Regions from separate parts of the Stenotrophomonas sp. C-A genome, predicted to be linked through region 2. Evidence: predicted binding sites of a transcription regulator. Region 2 holds the regulator's gene; each other region holds the start of a gene.
What was found. Region 2 encodes HrcA, which represses chaperone genes, less so after heat shock. Its sites were predicted from a motif close to TTNGCACTCNNNNNNNNNGAGTGCNAA; they were not measured.
Positions count from the first base shown of each region.

Region 1: ACW5IY_RS19615 (co-chaperone GroES) is a predicted target of HrcA. The motif match lies at 3,973-3,999, and genes of this name have one in related genera.
Region 3: rpoH (RNA polymerase sigma factor RpoH) is a predicted target of HrcA. The motif match lies at 4,055-4,081, and genes of this name have one in related genera.

Region 1 covers NZ_CM132916.1:4,216,376-4,222,021, forward strand. The annotation lists gene ACW5IY_RS19595 (glutathione S-transferase family protein) at 1-355, opposite strand, end outside; gene ACW5IY_RS19600 (LysR substrate-binding domain-containing protein) at 605-1,528, shown strand; gene ACW5IY_RS19605 (hypothetical protein) at 1,525-1,791, shown strand; gene groL (chaperonin GroEL) at 1,906-3,555, opposite strand; gene ACW5IY_RS19615 (co-chaperone GroES) at 3,639-3,926, opposite strand; gene ACW5IY_RS19620 (endonuclease) at 4,278-5,646, shown strand, end outside.
Region 2 covers NZ_CM132916.1:1,919,611-1,925,256, reverse strand. The annotation lists gene dnaJ (molecular chaperone DnaJ) at 1-807, opposite strand, end outside; gene dnaK (molecular chaperone DnaK) at 962-2,887, opposite strand; gene grpE (nucleotide exchange factor GrpE) at 3,070-3,585, opposite strand; gene hrcA (heat-inducible transcriptional repressor HrcA) at 3,649-4,713, opposite strand; gene recN (DNA repair protein RecN) at 4,829-5,646, shown strand, end outside.
Region 3 covers NZ_CM132916.1:4,261,490-4,267,135, forward strand. The annotation lists gene purD (phosphoribosylamine--glycine ligase) at 1-1,207, shown strand, start outside; gene ACW5IY_RS19825 (DUF2247 family protein) at 1,357-1,788, opposite strand; gene ACW5IY_RS19830 (RHS repeat domain-containing protein) at 1,848-2,819, opposite strand; gene rpoH (RNA polymerase sigma factor RpoH) at 3,168-4,043, opposite strand; gene ung (uracil-DNA glycosylase) at 4,322-5,035, opposite strand; gene ACW5IY_RS19845 (response regulator) at 5,032-5,646, opposite strand, start outside.

The sequences.
Region 1 (5,646 bases), 2.3 Mb from region 2:
GCTCGAAATGCACGCGCTGGCCGAGGATCGGGCCGACGCTGGCAGCATGGAACATCAGCCAGGTCAGTGTCTCCCAGCGTGCAGCCGGTTCGGAAGGCAGCAACGCATTGCCCTGTTCGGCCAGGTACATCAGGATCGCTGCCGATTCGAAGACAACGATGCCGCGCGCGCGATCCTCCAGCACGGGAATGCGCCCATGCGGATTGAGCTGCAGGAAATCGGGATGGCGATGTTCGCCATCTACGATGCGCACGTGGTGCAGGCGATAGGGAAGACCCAGCTCTTCCAGTGCGATGGTGGCCTTGAAGCCATTGGGAGAACTGTCGGAATACAGGTGCAGCGAAGGCTCGTTCATGGGGTTCCTGGACGGCAGGGAGCGACGGCACGCACCGGTCCTCAACGAAACTGACCGGGCGATGCGGAAACGGGCGCTGCAGCAGCCGTGCAACCAGTCTAGGAAGCGCTGGCGCGGGAAGGAAACGATGTCTCCTGCATGGGAAGTTGAGCGCAGCTCAACGTGACCGGCAGTCGCGCGACAGCCTGCGGCACGCTCGATATGCTGTCGCAGCGCGGCGCGTGCCGACGTGGCTACAGGAGAATGGACATGAGTGCGGTGCTGCCGCTGCTGGGCCTGCGGGCCTTCGTTGAAACCGGCCGCCATGGCAGCCTGACCGCCGCCGCCGATGCGATGGGGGTGACACCTGGTGCGATCAGCCAGCAGCTACGGCAGCTGCAGGAGCGGCTGGGCGTGAGCCTGTTCGACCGCACCCGGCATGGCGTGGTGCTCAGCGCCGCAGGCGCTCGCGTATACCCGGAACTGCTGCAGGCCTTCGAGCAGATCTCGCACAGCCTGCAGACCCTGGAACGCTGGGAAACGCGGCGCACGCTGCGCATCAGCGCCGCACCGAGCTTCGCCGCACAATGGTTGGCACCGCGGTTGGGCGCGTTCAGTGCGTTGCATCCACAGGTGGACGTGCAGCTGGACTCGAGCGCAGCGCTGGTCGACCTGCGCCGCGAGGGAGTGGACATCGCCATCCGCCACGGCCTGGGCCGCTACCCGGGGCTGCACGCTGAGCACCTGATGGCACCGGTGCTGCTGCCGGTAGCCAGTCCCGCATTGTTGGCCAGCATACCGACGCTGAGCTCGGTACAGGATTGCCTGCAGTTGCCCCTGTTGCAGGACGCCGACCGCAGCGACTGGCGGCTGTGGTTCCAGGCACTGGATCTGCCTGTCGATGAACGACTGGAGCGCGGCCCCGCTTTCGATGACGATCTGTTGCTGATCCGCGCGGCGGTGGCCGGGCAAGGCATCGCCCTGGTGCGCGACATCCATGCGGCCGAAGAACTCGCCAATGGCCGACTGCAGGTGGTGATCGACCGGCCCTGGCCGCAGGCCTTCGCCTATTACGCGGTGACGCGTGCGGACGGCGAATCCAACGCGGCAGTACCCGCATTCACGGCCTGGTTGCGCGCGGCACTGATGATGACCCAGGATGCAGGCACATACCCCAAGCAGGACGCAGGATGAATCGCCCAGAGATCGATGCCATTGCCGAAGCGGTGTTGCAGCCGGATGCACGGCGTCTGCGCATCGCTGCACGCCATCGCCAGGCTGAACATCGGCAGCGACGTCAGCGGGTGGCAGCCGGCGCCAGTCTGATCGGGATGGCGGGGGGCCTGCTGCTTGCGCCGATCACGGGGCTGCCGTGGGTACAGGGGATGATTGCTGGCGGCGCGCTGTCCCTGCTGGCGGCCCACCTGTGGCTGCAGCGGCGCGAGGGCCGCGGGTAGACTTACACCTGGCAGCGGCATCCACGCGTGGCGTGGATCCATTTTGATTCCGACCGGCCACAAAAAAACCCCGCCTTCCGGCGGGGTTTTTCATTACGGGGTGAAAGCGGGGACTTAGAAGTCCATGCCGCCCATGCCACCCATGCCGCCCATGCCACCGGCGCCACCCATGGCCGGCTCGTCCTTCTTCGGAGCTTCGGCAACCATGGCTTCGGTGGTGATCATCAGGCCAGCGATCGAGGCAGCGTTCTGCAGGGCCGAGCGGGTCACCTTGGTCGGGTCCAGGATGCCGAACTGCAGCATGTCGCCGAACTCGCCGGTGGCGGCGTTGTAGCCGAAGCTGCCGGTGCCTTCCTTGACCTTGTTGATGATGACCGACGGTTCTTCACCGGCGTTGGCAACGATTTCGCGCAGCGGGGCTTCCATCGCGCGCAGGGCGATCTGGATGCCGTGGTTCTGGTCTTCGTTGGCACCCTTCAGGCCGGCCAGTGCGGTGACCGCACGGACCAGGGCAACGCCGCCGCCCGGGACCACGCCTTCTTCAACGGCTGCACGGGTCGCGTGCAGGGCGTCGTCGACGCGATCCTTCTTTTCCTTCATTTCGATTTCGGTCGAAGCGCCGACCTTGATCACGGCAACGCCGCCGGCCAGCTTGGCCACGCGTTCCTGCAGCTTCTCGCGATCGTAATCGGAGGAGGTGTCCTGGATCTGGGTCTTGATCTGGCCGACGCGTGCATCGACGGCAGCCTTGTCACCCACGCCATCGATGATGGTGGTGTTTTCCTTGGAAACCTGCACCTTCTTGGCGCGGCCCAGGTCCTTGATGGTGGCCTTTTCCAGCGACAGGCCAACTTCTTCGGAGATCACGGTGCCGCCGGTCAGCACGGCCATGTCTTCCAGCATCGCCTTGCGACGGTCGCCGAAGCCCGGAGCCTTGACGGCCACGACCTTGACGATGCCACGGATGGTGTTGACCACCAGGGTGGCCAGCGCTTCGCCTTCGACTTCTTCGGCCACGATCAGCAGCGGCTTGCCGGCCTTCGCGACGCCTTCCAGCACCGGCAGCAGGTCACGGACGTTGGAGATCTTCTTGTCGTGCAGCAGGATGAACGGGTCATCCAGGTCAGCGGTCTGCGACTGCTGGTTGTTGATGAAGTACGGGGACAGGTAGCCGCGGTCGAACTGCATGCCCTTGACCACGTCCAGCTCGTTGTCCAGGCCCGAGCCTTCTTCAACGGTGATCACGCCTTCCTTGCCGACTTCCTTCATCGCGTCGGCGATGATCTGGCCGATCGACTCGTCCGAGTTGGCCGAGATGGTACCGACCTGGGCAATCGCCTTGTCGTCGGCGGTCGGCTTGGAGATGGTCTTCAGTTCGGCAACGGCGGCCACGACGGCCTTGTCGATACCACGCTTGAGGTCCATCGGGTTCATGCCGGCGGCCACAGCCTTGGCGCCTTCGCGGATCAGGGCCTGGGCCAGCACGGTGGCGGTGGTGGTGCCGTCGCCGGCGTCGTCGTTGGTGCGGGAAGCGACTTCCTTCACCATCTGCGCGCCCATGTTCTCGAACTTGTCAGCCAGTTCGATTTCCTTGGCGACGGAGACGCCGTCCTTGGTGATGGTCGGCGCGCCGAAGCTCTTTTCCAGCACGACGTTGCGGCCCTTCGGGCCCAGGGTGGCCTTGACGGCATTGGCGAGAACGTTGACGCCGCGCACCATGCGCGAACGGGCGTCTTCACCGAAACGAATATCCTTGGCAGCCATTGCAGTTACCTCATTGGTAGCGCCGGGCCATGCCCGGCGGCTGGGTGTTTGGAATCAGGGGATGAAGCAGGTCGCGCCGAGGCTCAGCCGATGACGGCGAGCACGTCGTCTTCGCGCAGGACCTTGTACTCGACGCCTTCGCTCTTGTACGAGCTGCCGGCGTACTGGCCGTAGATGACCTTGTCGCCAACCTTCAGCGACGGCGCGCGCACGTTGCCGTTGTCCAGCGGCTTGCCCGGGCCGACGGCCACAACTTCACCCTTGGTGGACTTTTCCTTGGCCGAGTCGGGGATGACGATGCCACCGGCGGAGATTTCGTCGGCTTCGATCGGCTTGACCACAACGCGGTCGTGCAGCGGCTTGATGCTCATGAGAGACCTCTTAAGTTATTGATTGGTCTGAAAAAGTCCGGCGATGTTAGCAGTCACACCAGGCGAGTGCCAGCAACGCGCGTGAAAAAGCCCGACAAGTCGGGAGCACGACAGAGATGGAGACCTCCACAGGCCTTTCAAGGGCCGATCCCGAAATTTTTCTCCGGACCCGGAAACCTCCTTCCCTGCGTGGACGCCTGTATAGGGATGCAACGCGGCAAGCCAAGGGGGGAACGGGTGACATTTGGTGACCAATGTCCCACTGTCAGATATCTGACGTTCATTTACGACAAAGTGTCACTGGATCGGCCTTAGGCTCGGCCGCGCATTCCCAATCACAAGGAGTTGTCGATGCGATTGCTGTCCCCGCTTGCCGCCGCCTGCCTGCTGGCGCTGGCCGCCGCGCCGGCCCAGGCCGAGGTCTTCATCAACGAACTGCACTACGACGACAGCACCGCCGCCGGTGACGTCGGCGAAGCGATCGAGGTCGTAGCCACCGCCGGTGAGGATCTGTCCGGCTACCGCCTCTACCTCTACAACGGCAGCAACCCTTCTGCCGCCACGGTTTACGCCAACAACCCGGTTCCGGCCGGCACCGCCGCCGGTTGCGGCAGCGCCACCCTGGCCGTGGTCAGCTACCCGACCAACGGCCTCCAGAACGGCCCGAACGACGGCATCGCCCTGGTCGATGCCAGCGGCAAGGTGGTCCAGTTCCTCAGCTACGAGGGCGCCATCACCGCCTCCGGTGGCCCTGCCGCCGGCATGACCAGCCAGAACATTCCGGTGGCCGAGACCAACAGCACAGCGCCGGGCACCTCGCTGCAGCTGACCGGCAGCGGCAGCCAGTACGCCCACTTCACCTGGGCCGAGTCGGCCAGGCAGACCTTCGGCAGCTGCAACAACGGCCAGACCTTCAGCGGCGGCGGCACCCCGGGCCCGAACACGCCGCCGTCGGTGTCCACCACCACTCCGGCACAGGGCAGCAGCACCTTCCCGGCCGCGGCCGATCTGGAAGTGGTGTTCAGCGAGACGGTGAACCTGGCCAGCGGCGCCTTCGCGCTGAGCTGCGGTACCTCCGGCAGCGTGCCGCTCACGTTCCCGGCCAGCGGCCGCAGCGTGAAGCTATCCACCAACACCGCGCTGGTGGCCGGTGAGGCCTGCCGCTTCGATATCCGCGCCGCGCGCATCACCGACCTGCAGGGCGCGCATCCGGCGGCCGACAGCCGCATCGCGTTCACCGTGGCCAGCACCGGCGGCAATCCAGACCCGGGCAACCCGGGCGTGCCGGCCGGCTACTACTCCAAGGTGAACACCTCCAGCCCGAGCCAGCTGCGCTGCTCGCTGCACGCCACCATCAAGGGCCACACCGCCTACCCGTACAGCGGCTCGGGCACCAGCACCTGGACCATCCTGGAGATCGCCGACGAGGACCCGAACAACCCGAACCGCATCCTCGACGCGTATCGCAACCGCAGCTACGCCAAGGTGACCGATCGCGCCGGCAGCGGCAGTGGCCTGAAGTACAACCGCGAACACACCTGGCCGAACTCGCTGGGCTTTGCCAGCACCACCGGTGACAAGGGCCTGCCGTACGCGCCGTACACCGACACCCACATGCTGTACCTGACCGATGCACAGTGGAACGCCGACCGTGGCAACAAGCCGTTCGCCAAGTGCGACGCCAACTGCGGCGAGCGCGCCACCGAGGCCAACAACGGCC
Region 2 (5,646 bases):
GCGGATCGGCACTTCGCAGTGCAGGTCGTCGCCATCGCGCTGGAAGATCGCATGCTCACGCACGCGCACTTCCACGTACAGGTCACCCGGCGGCGTACCGGCCGGGCCGGCTTCGCCCTCGCCCTGCAGGCGGATGCGATCACCGGTATCGACGCCGGCCGGCACCTTCACCGACAGCACCTTGTCTTCCTCGACACGGCCATTGCCGTGGCAGGTCTTGCAGGGCTTGGCGATGATCTGGCCACGGCCGCCGCAGTTGTGGCAGGCCTGCTGCATGGCGAAGATGCCGCGCTGGATGCGCACCTGGCCACGGCCATGGCAGACGTTGCAGGTCTCGACCTTGCCGTCTTCCGAGCCACTGCCATCGCAGTCGCCACACTCGGCCAGGGTCGGGATCTCGATCCGGCGCTCGACGCCGCGCACGGCTTCTTCCAGGTCCAGCTCCATCACGTAGCCGATGTCGGCACCGCGACGGGCCTGGCGCGGACCACCGCCGCCGCCACCAAAGATGTTGCCGAAGATATCGCCGAAGATATCGTTCATGTCCGGGCCGCCCGGACCGCCGCCGCCACCCATGCCGTGCTCGAACGCGGCATGGCCGTGGCTGTCGTACATGCGGCGCTTGTTGCCGTCGGACAGCACTTCGTAGGCTTCCTTGCACTCCTTGAAGGAGGCTTCGGCCGCCGCATCACCCGGGTTGCGGTCCGGGTGGAACTTCATCGCGCAGCGACGGTAGGCCTTCTTCAGCTCGTCGTCGGTGGCGGTGCGGGCAACGCCCAGCACTTCGTAGTAATCGCGCTTGCTCATATCGTGAATCGGGTTCCGGAAAGTCGGGATTCGTCAAAGCGGAAGAGCGGAACCAGGTCCGCTCTTGCGTCGGGCGCCCCGACACGCCGGTGGGCGGTCAGGACCCTGATGCGACAACGGGACGCTGGTGGCCAGCGTCCCGTGTCGGTCCGGATCAGGACTTCTTGTCGTCCTTGACTTCGGTGAACTCGGCGTCGACCACGTCATCCTGCGCCTTGCCTGCATTGCCGGCGTCGGCACCCGGGGCAGCACCGCCCTGGTCGGCCGAAGCGGCAGCGAACAGCGACTGACCGGCTTCTTCCAGCACCTTCGACTTGGCTTCGATCTGTGCCTTGTCGTCACCCTTCATCGCGGTTTCCAGGTCGGCCAGTGCCGCCTCGACCTTGCCGATCACTTCGCCGCCGACCTTGCTGCCGTGCTCGGTGATGGCGCTGCGGGTGCCGTGGATCAGGGCGTCGGCCTGGTTGCGGGCCTGCACCAGTTCCTGGAACTTCTTGTCTTCTTCGCGGTTGGCTTCCGCGTCAGCGACCATGCGCGCGATCTCTTCCTCGGACAGGCCCGAACCGGCCTTGATCTCGACCTTCTGTTCCTTGTTGGTCTTCTTGTCCTTGGCCGACACGTGCAGGATGCCGTTGGCGTCGATGTCGAAGGACACTTCCACCTGCGGCAGGCCGCGCGGGGCCGGCTCGATGCCGGACAGGTCGAACTTGGCCAGCGACTTGTTGAAGCGGGCCTGTTCGCGCTCACCCTGCAGCACGTGCACGGTCACGGCCGACTGGTTGTCCTCGGCGGTGGAGAACACCTGCGAGGCCTTGGTCGGGATGGTGGTGTTCTTCTCGATGATCTTGGTGAACACGCCGCCCATGGTCTCGATGCCCAGCGACAGCGGGGTCACGTCCAGCAGCAGCACGTCCTTGACGTCGCCACCCAGCACGCCGCCCTGGATCGCAGCACCCAGTGCCACGGCTTCGTCCGGGTTGACGTCCTTGCGCGGTTCCTTGCCGAAGAACTCGGTCACCGCCTGCTGCACCTTCGGCATGCGGGTCTGGCCACCGACCAGGATCACTTCGCTGATGTCGCTCGAACGCAGGCCGGCATCGTTCAGGGCGACGCGGCACGGCTCGATCGACTTCTTGATCAGGTCTTCCACCAGCGCTTCCAGCTTGGCGCGGGTCAGCTTGATGTTCAGGTGCTTCGGACCCGAGGCGTCAGCGGTGACGTACGGCAGGTTCACTTCGGTCTGCTGGGCGCTGGACAGCTCGATCTTGGCGCGCTCGGCAGCATCCTTCAGGCGCTGCAGGGCCAGCGGATCCTTGCGCAGGTCGATGCCCTGGTCCTTGTTGAACTCTTCAACCAGGTACTCGATGACGCGGTTGTCGAAGTCTTCGCCGCCCAGGAAGGTGTCGCCGTTGGTGGCCAGCACTTCGAACTGCTTTTCGCCGTCGACGTTGGCGATCTCGATCACCGAGACGTCGAAGGTGCCGCCGCCCAGGTCGTACACCACGATCTTGCGATCCTTGTTGTCGCCCTTGTCCAGGCCATAGGCCAGCGCGGCCGCGGTCGGCTCGTTGATGATGCGCTTGACGTCCAGACCGGCAATGCGGCCGGCGTCCTTGGTCGCCTGGCGCTGGCTGTCGTTGAAGTAGGCCGGCACGGTGATGACCGCTTCGGTGACCTTCTCACCGAGGAAGTCCTCGGCGGTCTTCTTCATCTTTTCCAGCACCTTGGCCGAGATTTCCTGCGGGGCCATCTTCTTGCCGTCGCTGGTCGACACCCAGGCATCGCCATTGTCATGGGCGAGGATGCCGTACGGGACGTGGGCGATGTCCTTCTGCACTTCGGCGTCGGTGAACTTGCGGCCGATCAGGCGCTTCACCGCGTAGAAGGTGTTCTTCGGGTTGGTCACGGCCTGGCGCTTGGCCGAGGCGCCGACCAGGACTTCGCCGTCCTTGGTGTAGGCGACGATCGACGGGGTGGTGCGATCGCCTTCCGAATTCTCGATGACGCGGGCCTTGCCGCCGTCCATGATCGCCACGCACGAGTTGGTGGTGCCGAGGTCGATACCAATGATCTTGCCCATGGGGGAGACTCCTGAGGATGCTTGTTGGGGTCAGTCCGGCCGCTCGGCCGGTGGATGAATACGATGTGGGGGAGGCTCGTGGAACATTCAAGCCATCTCCCGAACGCTGTGTTCAGCGCCTGGAAAACCTTGCCAGGCATGGCCTGGCACGACCGGGGCCGGGCATCACCCGGCCCGGTCAATCAATCGGCGGCCACCACCACCAGCGCCGGCCGCAGCAGGCGCTCGTTGAGCAGGTAGCCCTTCTGGAACACGGTCACCACGCTGCCCGGGGCGGCGCCCGGGGCCGGCACCTGGCTGATGGCCTGGTGGTGTTCCGGGTTGAACGGCTGGCCGGTCGGGTCCAGCAGGACCAGACCGTTGTCGGCGGCCACCTTCAGCAGCTGCTTGTAGGTCAGCTCCAGGCCTTCGCGCAGCGGGTGCGGGTCGTCGCCGGCGGCCTTCAGGCCGGCATCCAGGCTGTCGAACACCGGCAGCAGCTCGCCGAGCAGCTTCTCGTTGGCGAACTTGCGGGCCTGCTCGATGTCACGGGCCACGCGCTTGCGCTGGTTCTCCAGGTCGGCGCGCTCACGCAGCGCATCGGCCTTGATCTGCTCGACCTCGGCGCGCAGGCGCTCCACTTCGTCGTTGACGCCGGCGGCGGCAGCCGCATCAGCGGCACTCTGCTGGGATTCGATATCTGGCTGTTCGTGGTTCATGTCTGGGTCCCTGGCGGTCACTCTCCGCCTCCACCCACCCTAGTGTGGGCGGGATGCTGCGTTTCAAGCGTCGGATGTTCCGGGAGTGCGCCCGGCGGGTGAAAAGGCCGCGCCGAGCACATCGGCGGTGGCCTGCACCAGCGGGATCATGCGGTCGTAGGCCATCCGCTTGGGGCCGATCACGCCCAGCACGCCCAGCACCTGGCCGTTGGCGGTGTACGGGGCGGTGACCAGCGAGACGCCCTGCAGCGGCATCATCCCGGTCTCCTCGCCGATGAAGATGCGCACGCCCGGCGCCTGGATGGTCCGCTCCAGCAGCTGCAGGATCTCGCGCTTGCTGGAGAACAGCTCGAACAGTTCACGCAGGCGCTCCAGGTCGGACAGGTCCTGCACCCCCATCAGGCGGGTCTGGCCAGCCACCAGCATGTCGTCGGCCGCCGGCTGCAGGGCCTGCTCGGCCAGCTCGATGCTGTACGCCAGCAGCTGCTCCAGCTCGGACCGGGCGTCGCGCAGTTCCAGCAGCAGGCGGGTGCGGATCTCGGCCATCGGCAGGCCGGCGAAATGCGCATTGAGGTAGTTGGCCACCTGCTCCAGCTGGCCCGGCGCAAACTCCTGGCGGGTCTCGATGACCCGGTTCTGCACCTCGTTGTCGGCAAACACCAGGATCGCCAGCACCCGGCGCCCGTCCAGCGCCACGAAATCGATCTGGCGGAAGGCGAACTGCTCGCGCCGCGGCGCGCTGACCACGCCGACGAAGTGGCTCATGGCCGACAGCAGCTCCGAGGCGCTGCCGAGCAGGGCCTGGGTGCTGCCACCGCCGGCCAGTTCCTGGCGCAACCGGGCCAGCTCACCCTCACCCGGCGGCTGCATCTGCAGCAGGCTGTCGACGAACACCCGGTAGCCGTGTGCGGTCGGGACGCGCCCGGCCGAGGTGTGCGGCGAGGCCAGCAGCCCCAGGTCCTCCAGGTCGCCGAGGATGTTGCGGATGGTGGCCGGGCTGACCTCAAGGCCGGCCACGCGCGCCAGCGTCTGCGAGCCGACCGGCTCACCGTCCTGGATGTAACGCGCGATCAGCGTGCGCAGCAGATGGCGCGCACGCGGGGCAAGCTGGTCGGGAGAACCGTGCATGGAATCAACCTGTGAGACACGGACACTAGATAATGGCGGCGCATCACCTTGGCAAGTCATTGGACCTCCCTCGCCCACGTGCTAGCGTTGCGCGGCTGCTGATACCCCCTTACCCATGCTCAGACATCTTTCGATCAAGGATTTTGCCGTCGTCCGCGCCACCGAACTGGAGTTCGGGCCAGGCATGACCGTGGTTTCAGGCGAGACCGGCGCCGGCAAGTCGCTGATGGTCGACGCGCTGGGCTTCCTGTCCGGCCTGCGCGCCGACAGCGGCGTGGTCCGCCACGGCGCCGCGCGCGCCGAGCTTTCGGCCGAGTTCGCGCTGGACCAGCTGCAGGCCGCGCGCCAGTGGCTGGCCGACAACGAGCTGGACGACGAAGAACAATGCCAGCTGCGCCGCGTGATCCGTGCCGACGGCGGTTCGCGGGCGTGGATCAATGGCCGCCCGGTGACCCTGGCCCAGCTGGGCGACCTGGCCTCGTTGCTGGTGGAGATCCACGGCCAGCACGAACAGCAGGCCCTGCTGACGCGCCCGTCACAGCTGGCCCTGCTGGATGCCTATGCCGGCAACGAGAACGAGCGCCGCCAGGTGCGCCGCGCCGCGGCCGCATGGCAGGCACTGGTCGATGAATCGCTGGCGCTGTCGCAACAGGGCGACGTGAGTGACCGGATCGGCTTCCTGGAGCACCAGCTGCGCGAACTGGACCGCGAAGACCTGGAGCCGGAGTCGATCGTGGCGCTCGGTGCCAGCCATCGCCGCCAGGCCCACGCCAGCGCCCTGCTGAGCGCCTGCCAGGCCGCCAGCAACCAGCTCAACGGCGATGACGGGAGCTCCGCGCTGGACCTGCTGCAGCAGGTGCGCCACGAGCTGTCGCGCCTGATCGAACACGACCCGCGCCTGGGCGAGGTGGACGGCCTGATCGAGAACGCCTC
Region 3 (5,646 bases), 2.3 Mb from region 2:
CGAAGTGATCGTTGCGCCCGGCAACGCCGGCACCGCCAGCGAAGACAAGTGCCGCAACGTGGCGGTGAAAGTGACTGACATTGAAGGCCTGCTGGCGCTGGCCCAGGCCGAAGGCGTGGCGCTGACCGTGGTTGGCCCGGAAGTACCGCTGGTGGCCGGCGTGGTTGACCGCTTCCGTGCCGCCGGCCTGCGCATCTTCGGGCCGACCGCCGCCGCCGCGCAGCTGGAAGGCAGCAAGGCCTACGCCAAGGACTTCCTGGCCCGCCATAACATCCCCACCGCGTTCTATGCCGTGCACACCGATGTGGACGCCGCCCTGGCCTACATCCGCGAGAAGGGCGCACCGATCGTGGTCAAGGCCGATGGTCTGGCCGCCGGCAAGGGCGTGATCGTGGCGATGACCCTGGCCGAAGCCGAGGACGCCGTGCGTGACATGCTCTCGGGCAACGCGTTCGGCGATGCCGGCGCCCGCGTGGTGATCGAAGAGTTCCTCGATGGCGAGGAAGCCAGCTTCATTTCCATGGTGGACGGCGTGCACGCGCTGCCGATGGCCACCTCGCAGGACCACAAGCGCGTCGGCGACGGCGACACCGGCCCGAACACCGGTGGCATGGGTGCCTATTCGCCGGCCCCGGTGGTCACCCCGGAGGTGCATGCCCGCGTGATGCGCGAAGTGGTGAACCCGACCGTGCAGGGCATGATCGCCGACGGGATTCCCTTCACCGGCTTCCTCTATGCTGGCCTGATGATCGACGCCAGCGGCGCGCCGAAGGTGATCGAGTTCAACGTGCGCTTCGGCGATCCGGAAACCCAGCCGGTGATGCTGCGCCTGCAGTCGGACCTGGTGGACCTGGTGGAAGCGGCTATTGATGGCCGTCTGGACCAGGTGGAGGCGCAGTGGGACCCGCGCCCGTCGCTGGGCGTGGTGCTGGCCGCCAAGCCGTACCCGGAATCGCCGATCACCGGTGATGTGATTTCCGGTCTGGCCGATGTGCCGGCCAGCGCCAAGGTGTTCCATGCCGGCACCGCGCTGGACGCGCAGGGCCAAGTGCTCAGTGCCGGTGGCCGCGTGCTGTGCGTGGCCGCACTGGGCGACAGCGTGCGCGACGCACAGGCCAATGCCTATGCCGGCGTGGCCAAGGTGACGTGGGCCAACGAGTTCCACCGCAACGACATTGGTTGGCGCGCGATCGCGCGCGAGGGGTGAGACCTGGTAGATCCACTACACAGCTTCCTGCATGGAACCAGATCACGGATTCTGGGAGTCTTCACCGTCCTCGGCATGGAAGCCGGGACGGTGCGCTTCGGGAAGAAGCGACGCACGTCAAGCGAAGGAAATTACGCTGAGTGAATCTGCTACTTCGCCGAGTCAAGATAACGCTTCCAGTTCTCGAAGAGCCGCGCAACATTCTGCTCATGTGAGTGCGCAGCCGGATCATACCCATCAGAAGCTGGCATGTACCTGACAAAGCTCTCCAGAGACTCCGGGTAATCAAAATCAGCGTAGATCCTCTCAACCTCTCCGAGCGGATCAGCAATCTCATCGCGCTTAGCGTAAGCGTCCGCGAGAAATGCAACCAGCCATCTTCTGAAAATCTCATCCTCGTTTGAGTTCTTGTCGAATGCCGCCAACTGCGCAGCTACGCTATTACGCTCATCGGGAAAAGCCCCTTCAAGTCTTTCAATCAAGGAGTTCAGATTGAACTTCTCTTCCAGTCCCTTCTGCTCCGACGCGCAGTGCTTCGCAACCTCAAAGTCAATCAGATGGCGCCCCAGTGCCCACGCCACCTCGGCCTGACTCCAGGGCCCATAGGGTTGAATACAGTCATACGTTCTCATGTAGACACTCACTTCTTGTTTGGTATTCCGTTCATGCTGCCACCTTCCACAAATCTTTGATGGGTCAAGTCGCCAGCCTTGTCGACTATGTATTCAAACCGACCAGCCTTTCCATTGAGTTCACCGGGTAGCTGAGTCAGAGTGCGAACCACGCCGTCGCCTCCTGTCAATGGAGTATGAACACCTGCTTCTGCAGCGGTCTCTCGCATAAAGGTCGCTGAATTGTGCCCAGCGTCCGCTTTCAGTGCACTTCCAACAGGCCGGGAATTCAAAAGTGCCCGACCTTCTGCACTCAGAGCTTTGGATGCCGCAACACCTGCTCCACCGGCACCTGTAACTCCTGCGATATCAGCAGCGATACTGGTAGCTGCCGATACGACACTTGGATTGGCCATCGCAACCATGCCAGCTTCGATCAGCACTGGGGCAGCCATTGCCGCTGTAACGGCGATTGCGGCCGGTCTCATCGGCTCGTATACGGCGCCATTTCCGGCAGCAATATCTCTCCGATGCTGCTCAACGAATCGCTCTGCGGCCTGCCTTCCATCCGCATCGACGAACCTGTACGGATTCCCGTTCGCGTACCGATACCGATTGAACTGCTCAACTGGCATTTGGTGAGCGGTGACTGGGTCTACCGACAGAAACACGCCCAATTGTGGATCCATGTAGCGCTGTTGCATGTAGCTCAGCCCTGTAGCCGAGTCGCTCACATGTCCGGCGTACCCAGGTCCATCCGTGACCTGACCGCCTACCACGGCCCCGTAGGGCTCGTAGTCATATCGCTTGATGACGTTGCCGTTGGCATCGCTTTCCGCCACAACCGAGCCGAGGGCATCAGTGTGAATGTATGTGATCGTTGTCTGGGCGATTGCGGATGGTGACAGGCCAAGGCCCATTAGCAGCACGCAGCACAGCCAGACGCCTATGGCACCCAGCTTGCGAGTTCGATCTTCAAATCCCCCGAGGCGGGTCGACACACCGCCTGCAGTTCCCCCGAACCTGCGCATCATTCCAATCCATGAAAGAGCCTTGAAGCAAGGCTTGGCATTCATAGCACAGGAAGGCAGTCATCGGAGTCCAACTCCAGGACTGAGGCCAGAGGGACCATTCTGAATTGGACCAGGCCCTTGGCTATAAACCTCTCGAGGGATTGAACGGCTACCGGAAGCGCATGACTGCCCGCCATGGGCTGGTACTACTGAAGCAGCCGATCAGCGGCCCGCATTACCAACAGCCATGCCGGTCAAACGAAAAGCCCCGACCAACGCCGGGGCTTTTCATCAGAACGGGGGCCGGAAACAGGAACCGAACCAAAGATCTATGCCTTACGCGGTGAACAGCGCCTTCATCTTCTTCAGCGCGTTCGCTTCCACCTGGCGGATACGCTCGGCCGACACGCCGTACTCGTCGGCCAGCTCCTGCAGCGTCACCTTGCTGTCGGCATCCAGCCAGCGGCGGCGGATGATGTCGCGCGAACGGGCATCCAGCTCGGCCAGGCCTTCGCGCAGCAGCTGCATCTGGTTGTCTTCGCTGTCGGCACGCTCATAGGCCATCGACGGATCTTCGTCGTTGGCAACCAGGAACGCGGCCGGCGACGGCGGCGCATGTTCGTTGTCCTCGTCGGTGGGCGCATCGAAACCGATATCGCGACCGGACAGGCGCGATTCCATTTCCATGACCTCACGCTCGGACACGTTCAGGTCCTTGGCCACTGCGCTGACTTCAGCCGCGTTCATCCAGCCCAGGCGCGTCTTCGACTTGCGCAGGTTGAAGAACAGCTTGCGCTGCGCCTTGGTGGTAGCGACCTTGACGATGCGCCAGTTCTTCAGGATGAACTCGTGCATCTCGGCACGGATCCAGTGCACGGCGAAGGACACCAGGCGCACGCCCATTTCGGGGTCGAAGCGCTTGACCGCCTTCATCAGGCCGATGTTGCCTTCCTGGATCAGGTCGCCCAGGGCAAGGCCGTAGCCGTTGTAGCCGCGGGCCACGTGCACCACGAAGCGCAGGTGCGAATGCACCAGCTCGCGGGCGGCGTCCAGATCGTTGCCGTCGCGGAAGCGACGGGCCAGGTCCTGTTCGTCATCGACCGACAGCACCGGGATCTGGTGCACGGCACCGATGTAGGCGTCCAGCGAACCGAGCGCACTGGGAATCGGGAGATTGTTTGCCACAAGGGCAGTAGAGGTGTTCTGGCTCATAGGCACCCATCTTAGCAGTCCGGGATTTGGACTGCTAAAGGAGGAAAAAGTTCCAGCATCCTATTGATGCAACACTGGTCCCAAACAGAGCCCTACCGTAGCGCGATTTGATGACAGTGGCGAGCACGCTTTTCGGGATTCACAATCCCTTGGAATTCAAGCAATTACCCACCGGAAACCGGCCGAATCGGGTCAAGCGGAGCTGAACAGGCCATCCCGAAGGCCCATTCAGGGCCGGAAACGTTGCCCGACGTTCAGCCCGGGCCGGGCGCCCGTGCTCAGAGCGCCGAACGTGGTGGAAGCGACCAGTCGATCGGGGCCTGCCCGCGGCGCTGCAGGTACTCGTTGGCCATCGAGAAATGCCGGCAGCCGAGGAAGCCTCGGTGGGCCGACAGCGGCGACGGGTGCGGCGACTTCAGCACGCGATGGCGTCGGGTGTCGATCACCTTGCCCTTCTGCTGCGCATAGGCGCCCCAGAGCATGAACACCAGGCCTTCGCGTTCGCGGTTGAGCACGTCCACCACGTGATCGGTGAAGCCTTCCCAGCCACGGCCCTGGTGCGCACCGGCCTTGCCCTCTTCCACCGTCAGCACCGCGTTGAGCAGCAGCACGCCACGCTGCGCCCACGGAATCAGGCAGCCATGGTCAGGGCGCGGGAGGCCGAGATCGCTCTCGATCTCCTTGTAGATGTTCAGCAGCGACGGCGGCACCGGTACGCCCGGCTGCACCGAGAAGCTCAGGCCATGGGCCTGGCCTCGGCCGTGGTACGGGTCCTGACCGAGGATGACCACCTTTACCTGCTCGAACGGCGTGGCGTCGAACGCAGCAAAGATCTGCGGGCCAGGCGGGAACACTGCCGCACCAGCGGCCTTGCGCTGGCGCAGGAAGCTGGAAAGCTCGCGCATCTGCGGCTGCAGCAGGTAATCGCCGACATGCTGCTTCCAACTCGGTTCCAGCTGGATCGTCGGGGTGCCGGCTACTTCATCCATCATCGAATCAGGGGTCCATCGTTCAATCGGGCCAGCCGCAGCTGGAACAGTACCTTGGTGACCAGCAGCCGTTCTTCGATCGGCTTGAGCACCAGGTCGTTGGCGCCGGACTGCAGCAGCCCGGTCTGGTTGTGCGGATTGCCATCGCCGGTCATCACCAGCACCGGCAGGCGGCGCTTGCCGTAACCGAAGTCCACGCGCACGCGCTGCACCACGTCGCGGCCGCTCAGCTCGCCCTTCAGGGTGACATCGGTCAGCACCAGGTCGATACGGTGGCGGCTGCGGCCCAGCGACTCGGCGGTAAGCAGGGTGAACGCCTCTTCGGCGCTGACCACGTGCAGCACGTTCAACTGCTGGCGTTCCAGCATGCGCTTGGTGGCCTCGGCCACCACGCGGCTGTCCTCGATATAGAGGATGGTGGCGCCGGGAATGGTCTGCGGCTGCACATAGCCACGGACGAAGGTGGCCAGTGCCTCGTGGCCCAGCGCCTTGTCGAAATAGTCGGTGACGTACTCGGTGAAGCGGCGCTGCTCCAGATGCTGCTGGGCATCGCCGGAGACCACGATCACCGGCACGTAGGCCTGGCCAGCGGCTTCGCGCACCATCCGCGCCAG